3 regions of the Ectopseudomonas toyotomiensis genome follow, and region 3 is predicted to be linked to each of the others. Evidence: riboswitches for the same ligand, from Rfam matches in the RefSeq annotation. Region 3 holds a riboswitch; each other region holds the start of a gene.

Region 1 (6,397 bases), 2.1 Mb from region 3:
ATTGGTGGTCGTCGACCAGCTCGCTGGTGGCGTCGAAGGCGAACAGGTAGTCGATGGTCGCGGCCAGTTCGAAGGCGCCCTTGTAGCCGTGGCGCTTCATGCCTTCGATCCATTTGGGGTTGGCGGCGCGGGCGCGCACGACACGATTGAGCTCTTCCTTGAGGCTGCGAATGCGCGGCGTGTCCGGCTGGCTGTTGTCGCCAAAGTAGCTGGCCACCTTGAGCCCGCGCAGGGTTTCCACCGCCGCCAGCATGCCGCCCTGGAACTGGTAGTAATCGTTGGAATCGAGGATGTCGTGCTCGCGGTTATCCTGGTTATGCAGCACCGCCTGCATCTGCTCCAGGCGCTCGACGAAGCGCTGCCGCGCGGGCGCACCCTCGGCGCCACTGCCGTAGGCGTAGCCGCCCCAGTTCAGGTAGACCTCGGCCAGGTCCGCACGGCTCTGCCACAGGCGCTCCTCGATGGCGTTCTGCACCCCGGCGCCATAGGCGCCCGGCTTGGCGCCGAACACCCGCCAGCCGGCCTGGCGCCGTGCTTCAGCTTCATCCAGGCCGCCGTCCTTGAGCGCCAGCGATTCGCGCCAGACCCGCGCCGACAGCGGGTTCATGTCTTCCGGCTCGTCCAGTTCGATCACCGCCTGCACGGCCTCGTCGAACAGGCGAATCAGGTTGCTGAAGGCATCGCGGAAGAAGCCCGATACGCGTAGGGTGACGTCCACCCGTGGCCGACCGAGCTGCTCCAGCGATAATACTTCAAAGCGCTCGACGCGCTGGCTACCCGGCTGCCACACCGGGCGCACACCCATCAGCGCCAGGGCCTGGGCGATATCGTCGCCACCGGTGCGCATGGTTGCCGTGCCCCAAACCGACAGGCCGAGCTGACGTAGATGGTCGCCCTCGTCCTGCAGATGACGCTCCAGCAGGCGATCCGCCGCCTGCACGCCCAGACGCCAGGCGGTCGGCGTGGGCAGATGACGCACGTCGACGGTGAAGAAGTTGCGCCCGGTAGGCAGCACGTCGAGGCGCCCGCGACTTGGCGCGCCGCTCGGCCCGGCAGGCACGAAACGCCCTTCCAGCGCCGCCAGCAGGCCACCCATCTCGGCCGCGCCACAGGCATCGAGCAAAGGTGCGATATGCCCGGCCAGGCCATCGAGAATCAGCGCCACCTCGGCGCCGAAGGTGTCAGTGCGCTCACCCGTCAGACGCTGCTCGATAAGCCTCAGCGCCAGTAGCTCCAGGCGCTCACGGGTATCACCTACGGTACGCCAGAGGCTGTTATCCACAGCCTGCAACGCCTGTGGACGCACCCCCTCCCAAGGCGGGCCCATATCGCTATCGAGCGGATCGAGGTTCAGCTCCAAGCCACGGGCCAGCGCGCGCAGCAGGCTGGCATTGGCACCCTGGCCATCGCCACGGGGGATGCGCAGCAACGCCAGCAGGGTATCGCGACGCAGTTGCCCAACCGGCGACTCACCGAACACATGCAGACCATCGCGGATCTGCGACTCCTTGAGGTCGCACAGGTAGGCGTCGAGCTGCGGCAGCCAACTGTCATCGTCATCATTGAGATGCAGGCCCAGCTCGCGGTCGAGGCTGGCCTCGCGCACCTTGGCCAGGATCTCGCCGCGCAGCTCCACGGCGCGGCGCAAGTCGAGCTGACTGGCCTCGAAATATTCGTCGGCCAGGCGCTCCAGATCGCGCAGCGGGCCGTAGCTCTCGGCACGGGTCAGCGGCGGCATCAGGTGGTCGATGATCACCGCCTGGGTGCGGCGCTTCGCCTGCGCCCCCTCGCCTGGGTCGTTGACGATAAAGGGATAGATATTCGGCAGCGGGCCGATCAGCGCCTGCGGCCAGCAACCCTCGGAGAGGCCGACGCTCTTGCCCGGCAGCCACTCCAGATTGCCGTGCTTGCCAACATGGATCAGCGCATCAGCGGCGAAGGCCGTGCGCAGCCAGGCGTAGAAGGCGATATAACCGTGCGGCGGCACCAGATCAGGGTCGTGGTACACCGCTGCCGAGTCGAGCTGGTAGCCGCGTGCCGGCTGGATGCCGACGAAGGTCAGGCCGAAGCGCAGGCCAGCAACCATCATCCGCCCACTGCGAAACATCGGATCGTCCTGCGGCTCGCCCCAGCGCTCGCGAACCGCTTGCTGATTCGCAGGCGGTAGGCTGTGGAAAAAAGCCAGGTAGTCGTCCAGCGCCAGGCTCTGCGCGCAGGGCCTTGTGTCGAGGCCATCGAGGTCGTTGGTGACGCTACCAAGCAGGCTGTGGACAATTGCGGTACCGCTGTCCGGCAGGTTATCCACTGGATAGCCATGGGCCTGCAGGGCGCGGAGGATATTCAGCGCGGCAGCCGGTGTATCCAGGCCGACGCCGTTGCCGATGCGGCCATCGCGGGTCGGGTAGTTGGCCAGGATCAGGCCGATTCGCTTCTGATCGTTGCTTTTGATCGCCAACTGGCACCAGTTCATCGCCAGTTCCGCGACATAAGCCATACCCGGTTCATGCGCCTGGTAGCACACCACATCGCTCTGGCTACGCTCGCTGCGCCAGGCCAGACCTTTGAAGCTGATGGCGGTACCGATCAGCCGGCCATCCAGCTCGGGCAGCACCACATGCATGGCCAGGTCGCGCGAGCCAAGGCCCTGGGCGCTGGCCTGCCATTGCTCCTGGTTGTCCAACGAGCAGATGGCCTGCAGCACCGGAATGTCGCGGCGAAACACCCGCGCCTGCGGCGCCTCGGGGTTGGACAGGGCGAAGCCGGTGGTGTTGATGATCAGCGCGGCGCTGGTTTCGTCCAGCCAGCTCTGTACCTGATCCAGGCAGGCAGATTCCTTGAGGCTGGCCACGGCAATGGGCAGCGGGTTGAGCCCCTGCACGATAAGGTGCTGGCAAAAGGTATCGACGAAAGCGGTGTTCGCCGATTGCACATGGTTGCGGTAAAACAGCAGCGCCACCACGGGCGTATCCGGCTGCCACCGCGCCTGCCAGTCAGCCAGCGTGGCCGGGCTGTGCTGCGGGTGATAGAGGCCGACGCGCGGTAGCGGCTGCGGCTCCTGCCAAGTGTCGTCACGCCCCAGCCAGCGGTTACCGATGCAACGGAACAACTGGCGGGCATTGTCCAAACCGCCCTGGCGCAGGTACTGCCAGAGGCGCTGGCTATCTTCTTCGCCGACGTTGCCGAGCGCATTCAGCTCCGGGTCGGGTTTATCGTCGCCCGGCACCATGATCACCGTGGCGCCGCGCGCGCCCAGCTCCACCAGGCGCTCGACGCCATAGCGCCAGTAGCTCACCCCGCCGTGCACCGAGATCAGGATGACCTTGGCGTGCTGCAACACCTGTTCGACGTAGTAGTCCACCGAGGCGTTGTTGCTCAGCTGCGCCGGGCTGGCCAGGCGCAGGCTGGGGTAGTCGTCCGGCAATTGCCGAGCGGCCTCGGCCAGCAGGGAAAGGTGCGAATCACCCGTGCACAGGATCACCAGCTCGGCAGGCGTCTGGCCAAGGTCGGCGATGCTGTCGGCCGGCAGTTGGGCGCCGGGCTGGGTGCGCAATAGGTGCATGTTCGTTCCGTGGGAGGGGCTTTAACCGCGACTGGTGGTAGCGCCGTAGGGTGGACTCAGTTATCCGGCGGACTGTTCGCTTCGCTCCTGAGTCCGCCCTACGATCGAGTACGCCCTACGCTCCGTATCAGGCCAGCGACGCTTTCAGCTCGGCCTCGATGGCCGCGCGGTCAAGCTGCTGGCCGATCACCACCAGCCGACTCAGGCGCGGCTCGTCGGCCTGCCAGGCGCGGTCGAAGTGGCGGTCGAAGCGCTGGCCCACGCCCTGCACCAGCAGGCGCATCGGTTTGCCAGGGATCGCCGCGAAGCCTTTCACGCGCAGGATGCCGTACTTGGCCACCGCCTCCTTCAGTGCGGCCAGCAAACGCGCCTCCTCGGCCTCCGGTAGTTCCACGTGGAACGAGTCGAATTCCTCGTGATCGTGGTCTTCGTCTTCATCGTCGTGATGAGTGCGGCGGCTGTCGATATGCAGCTCGGTTTCACTGTTCAGGCCGAGCAGCACGTCCAGCGGCAGCTCGCCGCCGTGCGCCTCGATCACCTTGACTGCCGGCGGTAGCTCTTCGGCCACCTCGGCGCGCACGGCAGCCAGCGCCTCGGCGTCGAGCAAATCGGCCTTGTTGAGGATCACTAGGTCGGCGCTGGCCAACTGGTCGGCGAACAGTTCATGCAGCGGCGATTCGTGGTCGAGGTTGGGGTCGAGCTTGCGCTGCTCGTCCACCTGATCGGGGAAGGCGGCGAAGGTGCCGGCGATCACCGCCGGGCTGTCGACGACGGTGATCACCGCGTCGACCGTACAAGCGTTGCGGATTTCCGGCCAGTTGAAGGCCTGCACCAAAGGCTTGGGCAAAGCCAGGCCACTGGTCTCGATGAGGATATGGTCGAGATCGCCGCGGCGCGCCACCAGCTCGCGCATCACCGGGAAGAACTCTTCCTGCACGGTGCAGCACAGGCAGCCGTTGGCCAGCTCGAAGACGCGGCCATTGGCTTCTTCCTCACTGCAGCCGATGGAGCACTGCTTGAGGATCTCGCCATCGATGCCCAGCTCGCCGAACTCGTTGACGATCACCGCGATACGGCGGCCGCCGGCATTGGCCAGCAGGTGGCGCAGCAGAGTGGTTTTGCCGGCACCGAGAAAACCGGTGACGATGGTGACAGGCAGTTTGGCGAGGGTTTTCATGGATGGCCCCGTGGCGTCGGTAAGTTCGGCGGACGGGTACGCGCAGGCGGACACGCAGGAGCGTGCTGGCCGCGTCGGATCACCCCGTCCGAGCATATGGCTGGTCATTCGAGGCAGGTCTCCTGGCTCACGGTCTGCGCGTTGCGCGTCCTTCACCTTCCCGCTGTTGAGCAGTGGCGTATCGAAGGGTTTAAAACCGTTTACAGTTGCGGGGGCAGCCAGGGCATCGACCCTGTTCCCTCTTAGCTCCCCGGCGGTTTGCCGGGAAGAACCTCGAAAGCGAGAAGGCTACGCAGGCCGCGGCGGCCGGTCAATCGCGGTTGACCGCTGGCAGGTGCCATGATGAGCTACATCACCCTCCGACACGAATACCGCTCATGACCGCCAGCCACCTCGATCACCCCGCTGCCCCCCCTAAGGTGGTTGCCGGCCTGGGTTGCCGGCGCGGTTGTGCACAGGACGAGCTGTTCACCCTGCTGACCCACAGCCTGGCCCAGCATGAGTTGACTGTGGATAACCTCGTTGGACTGGCCAGCATCGCCCACAAGCTCGACGAACCGGGGCTGCGTGAACTGGCCATGCACGTGAATCTGCAGCTGACATTCTTCACCCCAGAAGCGCTCACGCTCCACCAGCCAGAGAAAGCCGGCAGTCCCCTCATCCGATCCATAACCGGCAGCCCCGCTGTGACGGGACCCTGCGCCCTTGCCCTGGCCTCACGATTGGGCAAGGCAGCCCGCCTGCTGGGCGATAAAACCCGCACGGCCAACGCCACTTGCGCGTTGGCCACCTTCGATAGAGAACCCGCAGCATGACCGTCTACTTTATCGGCGCCGGCCCCGGCGACCCCGAGCTGATCACCGTCAAGGGCCAGCGCCTGATCTGTTCGTGCCCGGTGATCCTCTACGCCGGCTCGCTGGTACCCGGAGCGGTGCTACAAGGCCATAGCGCCGAGCAAGTGGTGAACACCGCCGAGCTGAACCTGGGCGAGATCATCGAGCTGTTGCGCCAGGCCCATGAGCGTGGCCTGGACGTAGCCCGGGTGCATTCCGGTGACCCTTCGCTGTATGGCGCCATCGGCGAGCAGATTCGCGAGTTGCGTGCCCTGGGCATTCCCTTCGAGATCATTCCCGGCGTCACTGCCACTGCCGCCTGCGCGGCGCTGCTGGAAAGCGAGCTGACGCTGCCGGGTATCGCCCAGACGGTGATCCTTACCCGCTATGGCACCACCTCGCCGATGCCCGAGGGTGAGCAGTTGCATGACCTGGCACGGCACCACGCAACCATGGCCATCCACCTCGGCGTACGCCATCTGCCGACCATAGTCGCAGAACTGCTGCCGCACTACGGAGCCGATTGCCCCATAGCGGTTATCCACCGAGCGAGCTGGCCGGATCAGGACTGGGTACTGGGCACCCTGGCAGATATCGAAGAGAAGGTGACCGCCAAGGACTTTCGCCGTACGGCATTGATCCTCGTTGGGCGGGTGCTCGATCCCGGTGCGTTTGTAGAGTCGGCGCTATATGACGCCACTCATAGCCATCTCTACCGCCTTGGTAACGATTGAGCCTGGCGAGAAACCGTACAGTTTGCTGAGGGCCCCGCCAAATAAGGCCTTCATATACTTATCAACAAGATAGCCAGCCTGTTATCCAAGCGCT
Region 2 (6,397 bases), 2.1 Mb from region 3:
CCATCGGCATCGAGTGGATGCGAGCACACCCGGCCTGCCGCGCCATCGCCATCGAGGCCAACGAGGGCCGTCAGGATCATATCCGCCACAACCGAGATGCCCTCGGTGTACCCGGTCTGCAGCTGGTCGCCGGGCATGCACCCGAGGCGCTGGTCGGATTGCCGGCACCGGATGCGATCTTTATCGGCGGCGGCGTCACCGTGCCCGGTGTGCTGGATGATTGCTGGGCTGCGCTCAAGCCGGGTGGGCGCCTGCTGGCCAATGCCGTTACCCTGCAGAGCGAGGCGGCGCTGGTGGCCTTCCGTGAGCAGCAGGGCGGCGAGCTGCTGCGGCTCACCGTGGCCCAGGCGCAGCCGCTGGGCGGCTTCGACACTTGGCGCGCGGCGCTGCCGATCACCCTGCTGGCGGTGCGCAAACCGTGAGTGCGCGACTCCTGCTGCTCGGTGGCACCACCGAGGCGCTGCGCCTGGCGCGTCGACTGGGACCGGAAACTATCTACAGCCTGGCTGGCCTCGGCCGGGTGCCGGATGACCTGGCCTGCCGCGTGCGCGTCGGCGGCTTTGGCGGTGCCGAAGGCCTGGCAGACTTTATCGACCGCGAAGGCATCGAGCTGCTGCTGGATCTGACCCACCCCTATGCGGCGCAGATCAGCCATAACGCCGCCCGCGCCGCCGAAATGGTAGGCGTGCCCTGCTGGGCCCTGCGTCGCTCCGGCTGGCAACCGGGCCCGGGTGACGACTGGCGCGAGGTGGACGGCTGGGATGAACTGACCCGTGCGCTGGCGCCTTTCGAGCGGCCATTCTTCACCTCCGGGCGCGAGCCGCTGGCGCATTTGCACGAGATTCCCGCGCACCAGCACTGGACGGTGCGCTGCCTGCAGGCCGAGCCGGCACCAACCCGCGCCGAGATCATCGGTGCCCGCGGGCCGTTCTCCCTGGAGGAGGAACGCGCGCTGTTCGCGCGCCTGCGCTGCGACGTGCTGGTAAGCAAGAACAGCGGCAGCGCCTCCACCGAGCCGAAGTTGCAGGTCGCGCGTGAGCTTGGATTGCCGGTTTTGCTGTTGCGTCGCCCGCAGTTGCCGGCGGTAACGCATGAGTTCGCGGAGTTGGACGCTCTCTACGAGGCGCTGTCCCTGTAGGGCGGGTGAAACCCGCCAACGCCGGCCTGGCGGCCTTACGCCTGCGCTGATTCCGTAGGGTGCGCCGCGCGCACCGGGCCTTCTATTACCCGCCGGATTGCCTCCGGACCACGACGCGCTGCTAGACTGCCGGCCCGTTCTGGAGACCGTCATGAGCCAAGCCCCCTACGCCCGCGTTCTGTTTATCGGCCCCGGCCTGGGTCGTGGTGCCTCGGCCGAGCGTCTGCAACAGCGCATCGAAATGCTGCTTGGCGAGGCGCATCTGCATGACAGCGAACAGGACGGCTTCTGGCAGGCCATCGATGAGGCGCCGCGACCACTGCTGGTGGTCGATCTGGAGCCGCGCGCCGATGCCGCGCACCGCGACTGGCTGCGCGAACGTATCGCCGAGCGGAGCGACGGGGCAGGAGTGTTCGTGGTCTGCACGGCGCTGGAGGACACCTGGCTCGATGGCCTCGGCGCGTTGCTCGAAAGCCGCGAGGCACATATTCCCTGCAGCGACGTGCCGCCGGTGCCGGCACATCACGCCTGGTCGCAGATCCCGCCGCATGCGCAGCGCCTGCTGCTGTGCAACGGCCCGCGCTGCACGCGCAAGGGCGCGCTGGGCCTGTGGAAAACCCTGCGCCAGCGGCTCAAGGCCGCCGGCAAGCTTGAGTGCGAGGGCGGTGTGCATATCACCCGCAGCCAGTGCCAGTTCCCCTGCGATCTGGGGCCGACCGCGAGTCTTTATCCACAGGGTGAGTGGTATGGCATCAAGGACGAGGCGGCGGTGATTCGCCTGGTCGACGAGCGTCTGGTGGCGGGCAGGGCGTTGCCGGATTTGCGTATCGATGAGCAGGGCAACAATTAGCAACTCGGATTACGCCTGCGGCCAATTCAAGCTACGAGCAATCGCCGCTAAAGCGCCTCCCGCAATTGCCACCGCGCCTTGACTTGAGCGGGTGTGGGTGGTCATATCCGCCCCGCTTCAGGTGTCTCACGCCGCCGCGCGTGAGGTGAAACGGGAAGTCGGTTGAAGTCCGACGCTGCCCCCGCAACGGTAAGCGAGCGACCGCATCGATACGCCACTGTGCGCCACGCGCATGGGAAGGCGATGCGTTCATGACCCTCGCAAGCCCGGAGACCGGCCTGGAGTCGTTTGTGTCTGGCAACCCGCGGTGGGCGGGCGTTGACTCCAGTAGGGCGCCGCCGTGCCCCTGTCTGCTGTTGCGCATTTCCATCGGATTGCCGTGCCTTTTCTCTTTGCGATGGAAGCAATATGGCGCGCCATTTCCGCTACAAGAACCTCTCTTCTGCATGCCTGAACGAAGGGCGTGAGCCCGTTTCTGGCTACCTGCGAAAAACGATAATGTTATGTTATAACAATAACATTATTGCCTCAGGCACCGACTGCGAAGCGTCAAGGCTGACCGCCTTCAACTCGCACACCCGGAGCCTGGAGCGTCCTGACGACTCTCCTGGAATATCCGGAATCACTCACGTGCAGCACCTTCTACGCCTCTGCTCCCTGCCATTCGCGCTGCTGGTCGGCGATGTGGCCATGGCCAGCGAATCTCCTGTCGATCTCCCTGACGTCACCGTCCAGGCGCACGCTGCCGAGGAAGGCGAGAGCGATCTGCATACGCCCACCGCGTCCGGCTCCCGCCTGGAGCTGTCGGCCCTGCAAACGCCGGCCAGCAACAGCAGCCTGAGCGGCGCCGAGGTACGTGGGCGCAACAACCTCACGGTGCAGGACGCCGTGACCCGCACGGCGGGTATCAGCAGCACCGGCTCGCCCGGCAATGGCGGCACCGCGCTGTCGGCGCGCGGCTTCACCGGCCATTCGGCGACCATGCAGCTGTACGATGGCACCCGCCAGTACGTCGGCGCCGGCACCATGACCTTCCCGGTGGACACCTGGTCGGTGGCACGTATCGACGTGCTGCGCGGCCCGGCCTCGGTGCTCTACGGCGAGGGAGCCACCGGTGCGGTGATCAATGTGGTGCCGAAGAAGCCCTTCGCCGGCGAGATCCGCAACCAGCTGCGCCTCGGCTATGGCAGCGATGACCGCCGCCAGGCCGCCCTGGACAGCGGCGGTTCGCTGAGTGACGAACTGAGCTACCGCTTCAACATCAATCAGCAGGCCAGCAATGGCTGGGTCGACCGGGGTGATTCGGATAGCCTGGCGCTCAGCGCCGCCCTGCGCTGGGACGCCAATGATGATCTGAGCTTCACCCTGTCCCACGATCATGGCGATCAGAGCCCCGAGCGCTATCTCGGCACGCCGCTGGTGGCTGGCAAGTACCGCGAGAGCATCCGCGAACGTAACTACAACGTCGCCAATGCCGACATTCGCTACAACGACCAGATCACCCGCCTGGTGAGCGACTGGCGCATCAACGACGTGCTCAGCGCCAGCAACCAGCTCTACTACATCAAGACTCAGCGCTACTGGCGCAATGCCGAGGCCTATCGCTGGCAGCCGGGCGACAGGGTCGAGCGTGGCGAGTTCTACGAGATCAAGCACACCCAGGAACAGGTCGGCGACCGCCAGACCTTCACCCTGGATCACACCCTGTTCGGCCTCGATAGCCGCACGGTAGTCGGGGTGGATTACAACCGCATCCACTTCGCCCGCCAGCACGATTTCGCCAGCAGTTTCAGCGACAGCGTGCCGCTGGCCGGCTCCGGCGGCGGGCAGTACCAGAGCACCGATCCGCTCGGCTACGGCCCGCGCGAGCGCAACCTGGCGCGGCAGTTCTCGCTGTTCGCCGAGAACCGCACCCAGCTGACCGAGCGCCTGTCGCTGGTCACCGGTGTGCGCCGTGATCAGCTGCATATTCAGCGCGACAACCTGATCGATGGCAGCAGCGCCGACCGCAGCCTGAGTGGCGACAATTGGCGCGCCGGGCTGGTCTTCGCCCTGACCCCCGAGCTGTCGCTGTACGGTCAGTACGCCACCAGCACCGAGGGGGTGAGCAACCTGCTGACCCTCAACCCGACTCAGCAGCAGTTCGACCTTAGCGAAGCCAGGCAGAGCGAAATCGGCCTCAAGCAGATGTTCTGGAATGGTCAGGGCGAGTGGACGCTGGCCGCCTACCATATCGTCAAGAAGAAGCTGCTCAGCCGCGAAACCCCGACCTCGCCCACGGTGCAGATCGGCCAGCAATCTTCCGATGGTCTGGAGGCCACCCTGGAATTGGCGCTGGGTCGGGGCTGGCAGGTGTCGGCCAACGCCGCCTTCGTGCGTGCCGAGTACGACGACTTCATCGAAGGTGGTGGCGACCGCAGCGGCAATCGCCCGACCAACGTGCCCAAGCGCACCGCCAACCTGTGGCTGAACAAGGCGCTTGGTGGCGGTGTGGATGCCGGCATCGGCGCGCGTTATGTCGATGCGCGTTATGCCGATACGGCCAACACCGCCAAGGTGCCTGGCTACACCGTGGTCGACGCCAACATCGCCTGGCAGGCGTTGCCGGATGTGCGCCTGGGTCTGGAACTGAACAACCTGTTCGACCGCCAGTACGCCACCAGCGCCAGCAGCGATGGTGAGCAGTGGTACCTGGGGGCGCCACGTTCGTTCTTCGTCACCGCGGATTACAGCTTCTGATGACTCCACGTTTGCGTATCCAGGCGCTGGCCTGGTCGCCCGACGGCCAGCGTCCGCTGCTCGAGGGCATCGACCTGGAAGTCGGCGACGGCGAGCTGCTGGGGCTGATCGGCCCCAATGGCTGCGGCAAGACCAGCCTGCTGCGCTGCGCCTATCGCTTCCAGCGGCCCAGCGTCGGCCAGGTCAAGCTGGACGGCGAGGCGCTGTGGCAGCGCCCGCCGCGCTGGAGCGCGCAGCGCGTGGCCGTGGTGCTGCAGGAATTTCCGCAGGACTTCGGCCTGCGCGTGCACGAGGTGGCGGCCATGGGCCGTACGCCGCACAAGGGCCTGTTCGATGGCGACGACGCCGAGGATCGGCGCCTGGTGGATGAGGCGCTGGCCCGTGTCGGTTTGAGCGGTCTGGCGCAGCAGCCCTTCGCCTGCCTCTCGGGTGGCGAGAAGCAGCGCGCTCTGCTCGCCCGTGCCCTGGTGCAGCAACCGCAAGTGCTGATCCTCGACGAGCCGACCAACCACCTCGATCCGCGCTACCAGCTCGAACTGCTGGGCCAGATCAAGGCGCTGGGCCTGGCGACGCTGGCCAGCTTCCATGACCTCAACCTGGCGGCGGCCTTCTGCGACCGCCTCTGTGTGCTCGACCAGGGCCGTCTGGTGGCCATCGGTACGCCCGCCGAAGTGCTGACCGCCGAGCTGCTGCAGCAGGTGTTCGGCCTGCAGGCGTTGGTCGATACCCATCCACTGGCGGGTCATCCGCGCATTACCTGGATTGTTTGATGAAGCGTTCATGCACGGCTGAACCTGTAGGAGCGAGCTCTGCTCGCGAATCGTGGAAAAAGGCAAAAGCTTCGCGAGCAAAGCTCGCTCCTACACTGGTCGGTGCGATCCTGCTGGCGCTGATCAGCCCCGCCTGGGCCGTCACCGTCACCAGCTGCGATCGCCAACTCACCATCGAGCGACCGCCGCAGCGTGCGGTCAGCCACGACATCACCCTGACCGCCATGCTCCTGGATCTTGGCCTGACGCAGCGCATGGTCGGCTACAGCGGCATCAGCGGCTGGAAGACCGTCGAGCCGGCCATGCAGGCGCAGCTCGATGGGCTACCCGAACTGGCCGCGCGCTATCCGTCGCTGGAGAATCTGCTCGATGCCGACGCCGACTTCTTCTTCGCCGGCTGGAACTACGGCATGCGCATCGGCGGCGAGGTCACCCCGGCCAGCCTGGCGCGCTTCGGCATCCCGGTGTACGAGCTGAGCGAGTCCTGTGCGCACGTTATGCCCAAGCGCGTTGCCAGTCTGGACGATGTCTATACCGACCTGCGCAATCTCGGTCGCATCTTCGCCGTCGAGGAACGTGCCGAGACCCTGGTGCAGGGCATGCAGGCGCGGGTGGCAGCGGTAAGTGCGCAGCTCGGTGAGCAACCGACGCGACCGCGGGTGTTCGTCTACGACAGCGGCGAGGACCTGCCCTTCAGTGCTGGCCGTTTGGGCATGCCGCAGTCGCTGATCGCCGCGGCCGGTGGGCGCAACGTGATGGACGGCGTAGCGGCCAACTGGATGCAGGTGGGCTGGGAAGCCGTGGTCGAGCAGGACCCGGAGCTGATCCTGATCGTCGATTATGGCGAACGTACGGCGGCGCAGAAGCGCGACTTTCTCCTGCAGCACCCGGCGCTGCAGG
Region 3 (6,397 bases):
GGCTGTGCTCCGGCGTGCAATCGATGAAGGCTTCGTCGACCACCAGCCAGCCGCCGCGCTCGGCCAGTTCATCGTGCCAGTCGAGCAAGCGCGCCGGCTCGATCAGGCGGCCGGTCGGATTGTTGGGGTTGACCACCAGCAGTACATCCACTTGCGGCAGCGCGCGATGCACCGAACCCTCGCTCAACTTGATCACCCGATGCCCCTCGCGGCGCCAGGCGGCAGCGTGCTCGGCATAGGTCGGTGCGAGGATACCCACGCTGCTGTGCGCGCGCAGACGTGGCAGGGCCTGGATCGCCGCCTGCGAGCCGGCTACCGGCAGCAGGCTGACGGCGCCGTAATAATCGCGCGCCGCCTGCTCCAGGCCGTCGTCCGATTCAGGCAGGCGCGCCCAGGCAGAGCCCGGTACCGCCGGCAGGTCCCAGCCGTAGGGTGCGACCCCGGTGGACAGATCCAGCCAGTCCTCCAGTGGGATGCCATAGCGCTGCGCCGCTGCGCGCAGACGACCTCCATGTTCAAGCACCCAACACCTCCCAGACGATCAGGCATAACAGCCACAAGCCAACCCCGGCGATAACCCTGTTCATCGCCCGTTCGATATCCCGCGCCCGCGGCGGTGGGCCTTCGCCCAGTTGTGGGCGTTCATGCACCTCGCCGTGATACTCCGCCGCACCGCCCAGACTAACGCCCAGGCTTCCGGCACCAGCGGCCATCACCGGGCCAGCATTGGGACTGTCCCACAAGGGCGCCTGCCGGCGCCAGCAGCGCATGGCCAGGGCAGTACGCCCAAGCAGCGCATAGGTCAGCGCCACCAGGCGCGCCGGGATGTAATTGAGCACGTCATCGATCTTCGCCGCGGCCCAGCCAAAACGCTCGAAGCGTTCGTTGCGATAGCCCCACATGGCATCGAGCGTGTTGCTCAGGCGGTACAGGACTACGCCCGGCGCGCCAGCGACGATGAACCAGAACAAGGCGGCGAACACTGCGTCGGAGCCGTTTTCCAGCACCGATTCGGTGCCGGCACGGGCCACCCCGGTTGCGTCCAGCTCGGCGGTATTGCGGCTGACCATCCAGCCGACGCGCTCGCGCGCCAGGGCTAGGTCACCCAGACGCAGCGCACGGGCCACCGGCTGCGCGTGCTCATACAGGCTGCGCAGACCAAGGGCGAAGTACAGGGCGAAGATCTCCACCGCCCAGCCAAGCGAGGTCAGGTGCACCAACAGCCAGGTGAGCAGGGTCAGGGGCAGCACCGCCAGGCACCAGGCCGTTACGCCATGGCTGCGCCAGCCGCCACCAGCCGGGTTGAAGCGCTGCTCCAGGCGCCCCGCCAGGCGACCGAAGGCCACCAGCGGATGCGCGCGTCTGGGCTCGCCCAGCACGGCGTCCAGCGCCACGCCGACGCAGGTGATCAGCGCCAGGCTCATCGTTCACTCACCAGATGATCCCCATCGATTCTCGAACAACAATTCCGATAGCGGTCGGGGCGTGGCCCAACCCTCCTCCACCAGCATCGGTTTGTCGTAAAAGGCCTGAACCGGCCCCAGGCACAGCAGCGCTACCGGCTTGCTGCCCGCCGGCATGCCCAACAATGCCGCCAGTGCCTCGGGGTCGAACAACGATACCCAACCGAGCCCGAGCCCTTCGGCCCGCGCAGCCAGCCACAGATTCTGAATGGCGCAGGCCACCGAGGCCATATCCATTTCCGGCAGGGTGCGTCGTCCAAAGACATGTGCGTCGCGTCCTTCCATCAGCGCCACCGCCAGTAGCTCGGCGCAGTCGCGAATACCTTCGACCTTCAGCCGCATGAACTCGTCACTGCGCTCGCCGAGGGCCTCGGCAGTGTGCACCCGCTCGGCCTCCACCAGCTCATGAATGGACTCACGCAGTTGCCGGTCACTGACGCGCACAAAGCGCCAAGGCTGCATCAGGCCAACGCTCGGCGCGTGGTGGGCGGCTTCGAGCAGCCGAGCCAGGACCTCGGCTGGCACCTCGCCGCCGCTGAAATGACGCATATCGCGGCGCTCGGCGATGGCGCGATACACCGCCGCGCGCTCCTGATGGCTGAAGGCATGCTCGCTCATGGGCGTAACAGCGCAGCGGCCGCCTCCGGGTTTGACGGTAGGTAGAAGTGGATATAGCTGGCCGTGAGTCGCCCCAGGCGATAAACCGCCTCAGCCACCGGCTTGCCGTTCGGGCAGCGGCCGAACGCCAGAGGCTGCAAGGGGCTTTCCAGCCGCGAGTGGTGGTAACTGTGGCCACGTAGCTCGCCTTCGGGCAGCGTCACCTGCTGCAAGGCCAGGGCGGTCAGCCGTGGCTGCAAGGCCGCGCTGCCCGCCAGCAGGCCGAGCATGCGCCCGCTGGCACCTTGCTTGTCGCGCAGTTCATCGAGCAGATAGAGCATGCCGCCACATTCGGCGAGCAAGGGCTTGCCGGCCTGATAATGAGCACGAATCGCCGCGGCCATCAGCTGGTTACCTTCCAGCTCGGCAAGGTACAGCTCCGGATATCCGCCAGGCAGATAGAGGCTGTCCACCTTTGGCAGCTCGCGATCAGTGAGCGGCGAGAAGTAATGCAACTCGGCGCCCAGTGCCTGCAGCAGATCGAGATTGGCCTGATAAAGGAAGGCGAACGCCGCATCGCGCGCCACGCCGATACGTACGCCAGCCAACAGCGGCGCCAGTTCATCGACCTGCGGCGCAGCGAAGCTCACCGCAGGCGGCAGGTCGACGTTGGCACTGGCCGCCAGCGCATCGGCCGCGGCGTCCAGACGTGCGTCCAGATCGGCCAACTCACCGGCCTGCACCAGCCCCAGATGGCGGCTGGGCAGCTCCACCGCAGCGCTACGCGGCAACGCGCCAAACCAGCGAATGCTCGCTGGCAGCGCATCACGCAGAATCTCGCCATGCCGCGTGCTGGCGACACGGTTGCCGAGCACGCCGGCAAAGGGCAAGTCCGGCTGGAAGGTGGCAAGCCCGTGGGCCAGGGCGCCGAAGGTCTGCGCCATGGCCGCACCGTCGATCACGCCCAGCACCGGCACGCCGAAGTGGCGGGCCAGGTCGGCCGCCGAGGGCTTGCCGTCGAACAGGCCCATCACCCCTTCGATCAGGATCAGATCGGCCTCGCCGGCCGCCTGCCACAGCAGGCGACGGCTCTCTGCTTCGCCGACCATGGCCAGGTCGAGCTGGTACACCGGCGCGCCGCTGGCACGCGCATGGATCATCGGATCGAGAAAGTCCGGGCCGCACTTGAACACCCGCACCCGCCGACCCTGGCGCGTATGCAGACGTGCCAGCGCAGCGGTGACAGTGGTCTTACCCTGGCCGGACGCCGGCGCAGCGATCAGCAGCGCTGGACAATGACGTGCGCCCATCAGAATTCGATGCCCTTCTGTGCTTTTACTCCGGACTTGAACGCATGCTTGACCAGGCTCATTTCAGTGACGGTGTCAGCCGCCTCGATCATCCCAGGCAACGCACCGCGCCCCGTCACCACCACGTGCTGCAACAGCGGCCGGGCTTCGATATCAGCCAGCACCGTGTCCAGTTCGAGGTAGCCATGCTTGAGGGCGATGTTCAGCTCATCCAGCACCACCAGGCCGACCGACTCATCGCTGAGCAGATGCCGTGCCACCGCCCAGGCTTGCTGCGCCTTGGCGATATCACGTTGGCGATCCTGGGTTTCCCAGGTGAAGCCTTCGCCCATCACGTGATAGCTGACTTCCTCGGGAAAACGGCGGAAGAAGGTTTCTTCACCGGTGCTGGCCGCGCCCTTGATGAACTGCACCACGCCGACCTTGATGCCATGGCCAAGGGCGCGCGCGACCATGCCGAAGGCGCTGCTGCTCTTGCCCTTGCCATTGCCGCTGTGCACCAGCAGCAGGCCGTATTCGTCCTGGGCCTGGGCGATCTTTTCGTCGATCAGGGCTTTCTTGCGTTGCATGCGCGCCTTGTGGCGGGCGTCGCGCTCGGCGGTCTCACTCATGCTGTGCTCCTGCACGTCAGGCACCCGCGCCGCCTGTTCATCGAACAGTACGAACGGCAATGAGGAAGAAGATCGCGATGATCCGCACGCACTCATCCAGGCGCCAATGGCTGGTCAGGCGAGCGGAAGACGAAACAACACGAACGCCCCCGGTAGAACCGGAGCGTTGGCCGGACAGCGCCCTCCGCGATGCCGTGAAACTGCGACAGGCCGGTCTCCGGGCTTGTGAGCGAACCATGGGTTCGACGCCGCGCCTTCCCGTGCATAGCACAGTGGCTTCGAGCAGCGTTTGACTCACCTACCGTTGCGGGGGCAGCGCCGGCATTGGAACCGGCTTCCCTGTTTCACCCCATGGCCGCCATTCACGGCAACGCGGGGCACCTGAAGCAAGGCGCGCAGGGTAGAGGCTGGCAGCCCTGCCCGTCAACGCCACTCAGTGCCTGGGCATGAACCCGGGCGGTTTGCTCGCCAACCAGTCGACGAACGTTCGCAAACGCTCGTCGCTCAGTAGTGCCTCGCGGCTGTTGTAGGTCAGCGCCAGCTCCTTTTCACTGAAAAGACGATGAATCTGGTTATGGCAGGCGCGGCAGACCCACAGCGTGGCGGTGATACGTTCATGACGAGGGTAGCGCTTCTGCACATAAGCCTTGTCGTGCAGCGCCTTGGGAATCAGGTGATGCCGGGTCAATGCGACGGGGCGCGCGCACAGCTGGCAGACCTCAGGCTGAGGCGGCAGGCGAATGAGATCGACCATGGACAGTAAATCAGGGATTACGCGCGAGCTCTGGGGTGATGACCCGCTTGGCATCGAGATAGACGCCCTGCCAGTAACCGCTGGTGAGGCTGTCCAGGCGCACGGTACCACCGGTGGAGGGGGCATGGACGAAGCGGCCATCACCGACATAGATCCCGGCATGACTGACGGCGCGGCCACCATTGGTGGCAAAGAACACCAGGTCACCACTTTTCAGGGCGTCGCGACGGACATCAGGGGTGCGCATGGTGCTCAGCTCACGCGTCGAACGCGGCAGACTGATACCGGCAGCATCGCGATAAACGTAGCCGATCAGGCCACTGCAGTCGAAACCACCTTCGGGGGTATTGCCACCATAGCGATACGGCGTACCGACCAGACCGAGGGCACGGAACAGCACGTCTTCAGCGCCGCCCTGATAAGACGACGAAGTGGCTGGAGGGGTGTAACTGGGCTGGGGAGAAGGAGCGCGACTGCTGCAGGCACTCAGCAGCAGAACGAGAGCGATGAGGGCAACACGGGTCGTGACGGGCATAAGCGAGGCGATCCTGAGCCTGAATGCGCTCTACTCTGCCCGAGACACGACGAACGGCGCAACCCTGGAGTTACGCCGTGATACATCAGTTATGGCGCTTGGCGGCGACCTGCTCTTCCACCGGAGCCAACGCCAGGACGCGCTTGGCCTGCAGATAACTGCGGTTCCAGTAGCTGTCGTCGAGGCTGTCGATGCGCACACCACCGCTGCGGCTGCTGCTGGAGTGGATGAACTGATCATCACCCAGATAGATGCCGGCGTGACTGACGCGACCACGACCACGATCATTGAACAGGATCAGATCGCCCGGCTCCAGATCGGCGCGCGCCACCTTCGGCGCATCGAGGTTGATCAGCTCACGCGTGGAACGTGGCAGTTCCAGGCCGACTTCCTCGCGGAACAGGTAGCCAACGAAACCGCTGCAATCGAAACCGGATTGCACCGAGGTGCCACCGTAGCGATAGCGAGTGCCGATCAGCGAACGCCCGAGATCGAGCAGGCTGTCTGCCAGCTGCGGCATTTCATAGGGTTTGTCGTCGATCAGCGCGGTGATTTCATCGTCGGCAGGTTCAACCTGCTGAGAGAGCGGGCGAGCAACTGGCTCGGCCGCAGCATCGCCTGTCTGCGGTTGCGGCGAGTGGCCGGCGCAGGCAGCGAGCAAGACTGTGAGTGCAAGAGGCACGAGGGGTGCGAAGCGTTTTAGCATGGGCACGACCGTGTCGGTTGAATTTACAAGTCGGCGACTATGCCTTCTACAAGGCCCATTTGCAAATTCTATCGTTAGAAATGTGACCCAGTAGTTTCGCCGCGCCATCTAAAGCGCCCGACCATGCCTGCAGCCGGGCGATTCAGGCGCTAGCCGAGAATCTCGCTCAAGGGAATGAAACGCAGCATATCCCCTTCGGTCAGCGTGCTGCCCTCCATCACCTCGGCCAACCCTTCGGCCCAGGCGGCGCTGCGCAAAACGCCGGAACTCTGGTTGGCATAGGGCACCACGCGCCCTTGCTCCAGACGCGCGCGCAGGTACTCACGGCGCATACCCGGCTTCCCCCAGGTAAAACCTGCCGGCACCGCGAAGCCCAGTGGTTCGACCCGCTGCACACCAAGACGACGCAGCATGTAAGGAC

Evidence for each region. Region 3 has a riboswitch for cobalamin ahead of cobO (cob(I)yrinic acid a,c-diamide adenosyltransferase). Riboswitches for the same ligand answer to the same signal wherever they lie in the genome.
Region 1: another riboswitch for cobalamin. It lies ahead of cobW (cobalamin biosynthesis protein CobW); the one in region 3 lies ahead of cobO (cob(I)yrinic acid a,c-diamide adenosyltransferase).
Region 2: another riboswitch for cobalamin. It lies ahead of JWV26_RS09750 (TonB-dependent receptor); the one in region 3 lies ahead of cobO (cob(I)yrinic acid a,c-diamide adenosyltransferase).

Annotation. Positions count from the first base shown of each region.
Region 1 is NZ_CP070505.1:2,142,076-2,148,472, forward strand. It holds gene cobN (cobaltochelatase subunit CobN) at 1-3,559, opposite strand, end outside; gene cobW (cobalamin biosynthesis protein CobW) at 3,687-4,736, opposite strand; cobalamin riboswitch at 4,832-5,027, opposite strand; gene JWV26_RS09875 (cobalamin biosynthesis protein) at 5,114-5,551, shown strand; gene cobM (precorrin-4 C(11)-methyltransferase) at 5,548-6,303, shown strand.
Region 2 is NZ_CP070505.1:2,114,945-2,121,341, reverse strand. It holds gene cbiE (precorrin-6y C5,15-methyltransferase (decarboxylating) subunit CbiE) at 1-422, shown strand, start outside; gene JWV26_RS09760 (cobalt-precorrin-6A reductase) at 419-1,138, shown strand; gene JWV26_RS09755 ((2Fe-2S) ferredoxin domain-containing protein) at 1,290-1,988, shown strand; cobalamin riboswitch at 2,091-2,284, shown strand; gene JWV26_RS09750 (TonB-dependent receptor) at 2,619-4,727, shown strand; gene JWV26_RS09745 (ABC transporter ATP-binding protein) at 4,727-5,497, shown strand; gene JWV26_RS09740 (ABC transporter substrate-binding protein) at 5,497-6,397, shown strand, end outside.
Region 3 is NZ_CP070505.1:4,207,984-4,214,380, reverse strand. It holds gene cobD (threonine-phosphate decarboxylase CobD) at 1-523, opposite strand, end outside; gene cbiB (adenosylcobinamide-phosphate synthase CbiB) at 516-1,424, opposite strand; gene bluB (5,6-dimethylbenzimidazole synthase) at 1,428-2,081, opposite strand; gene JWV26_RS19590 (cobyrinic acid a,c-diamide synthase CobB) at 2,078-3,370, opposite strand; gene cobO (cob(I)yrinic acid a,c-diamide adenosyltransferase) at 3,370-3,981, opposite strand; cobalamin riboswitch at 4,173-4,381, opposite strand; gene JWV26_RS19580 (hypothetical protein) at 4,415-4,735, opposite strand; gene JWV26_RS19575 (C40 family peptidase) at 4,746-5,270, opposite strand; gene JWV26_RS19570 (C40 family peptidase) at 5,356-5,976, opposite strand; gene JWV26_RS19565 (molybdopterin molybdotransferase MoeA) at 6,126-6,397, opposite strand, start outside.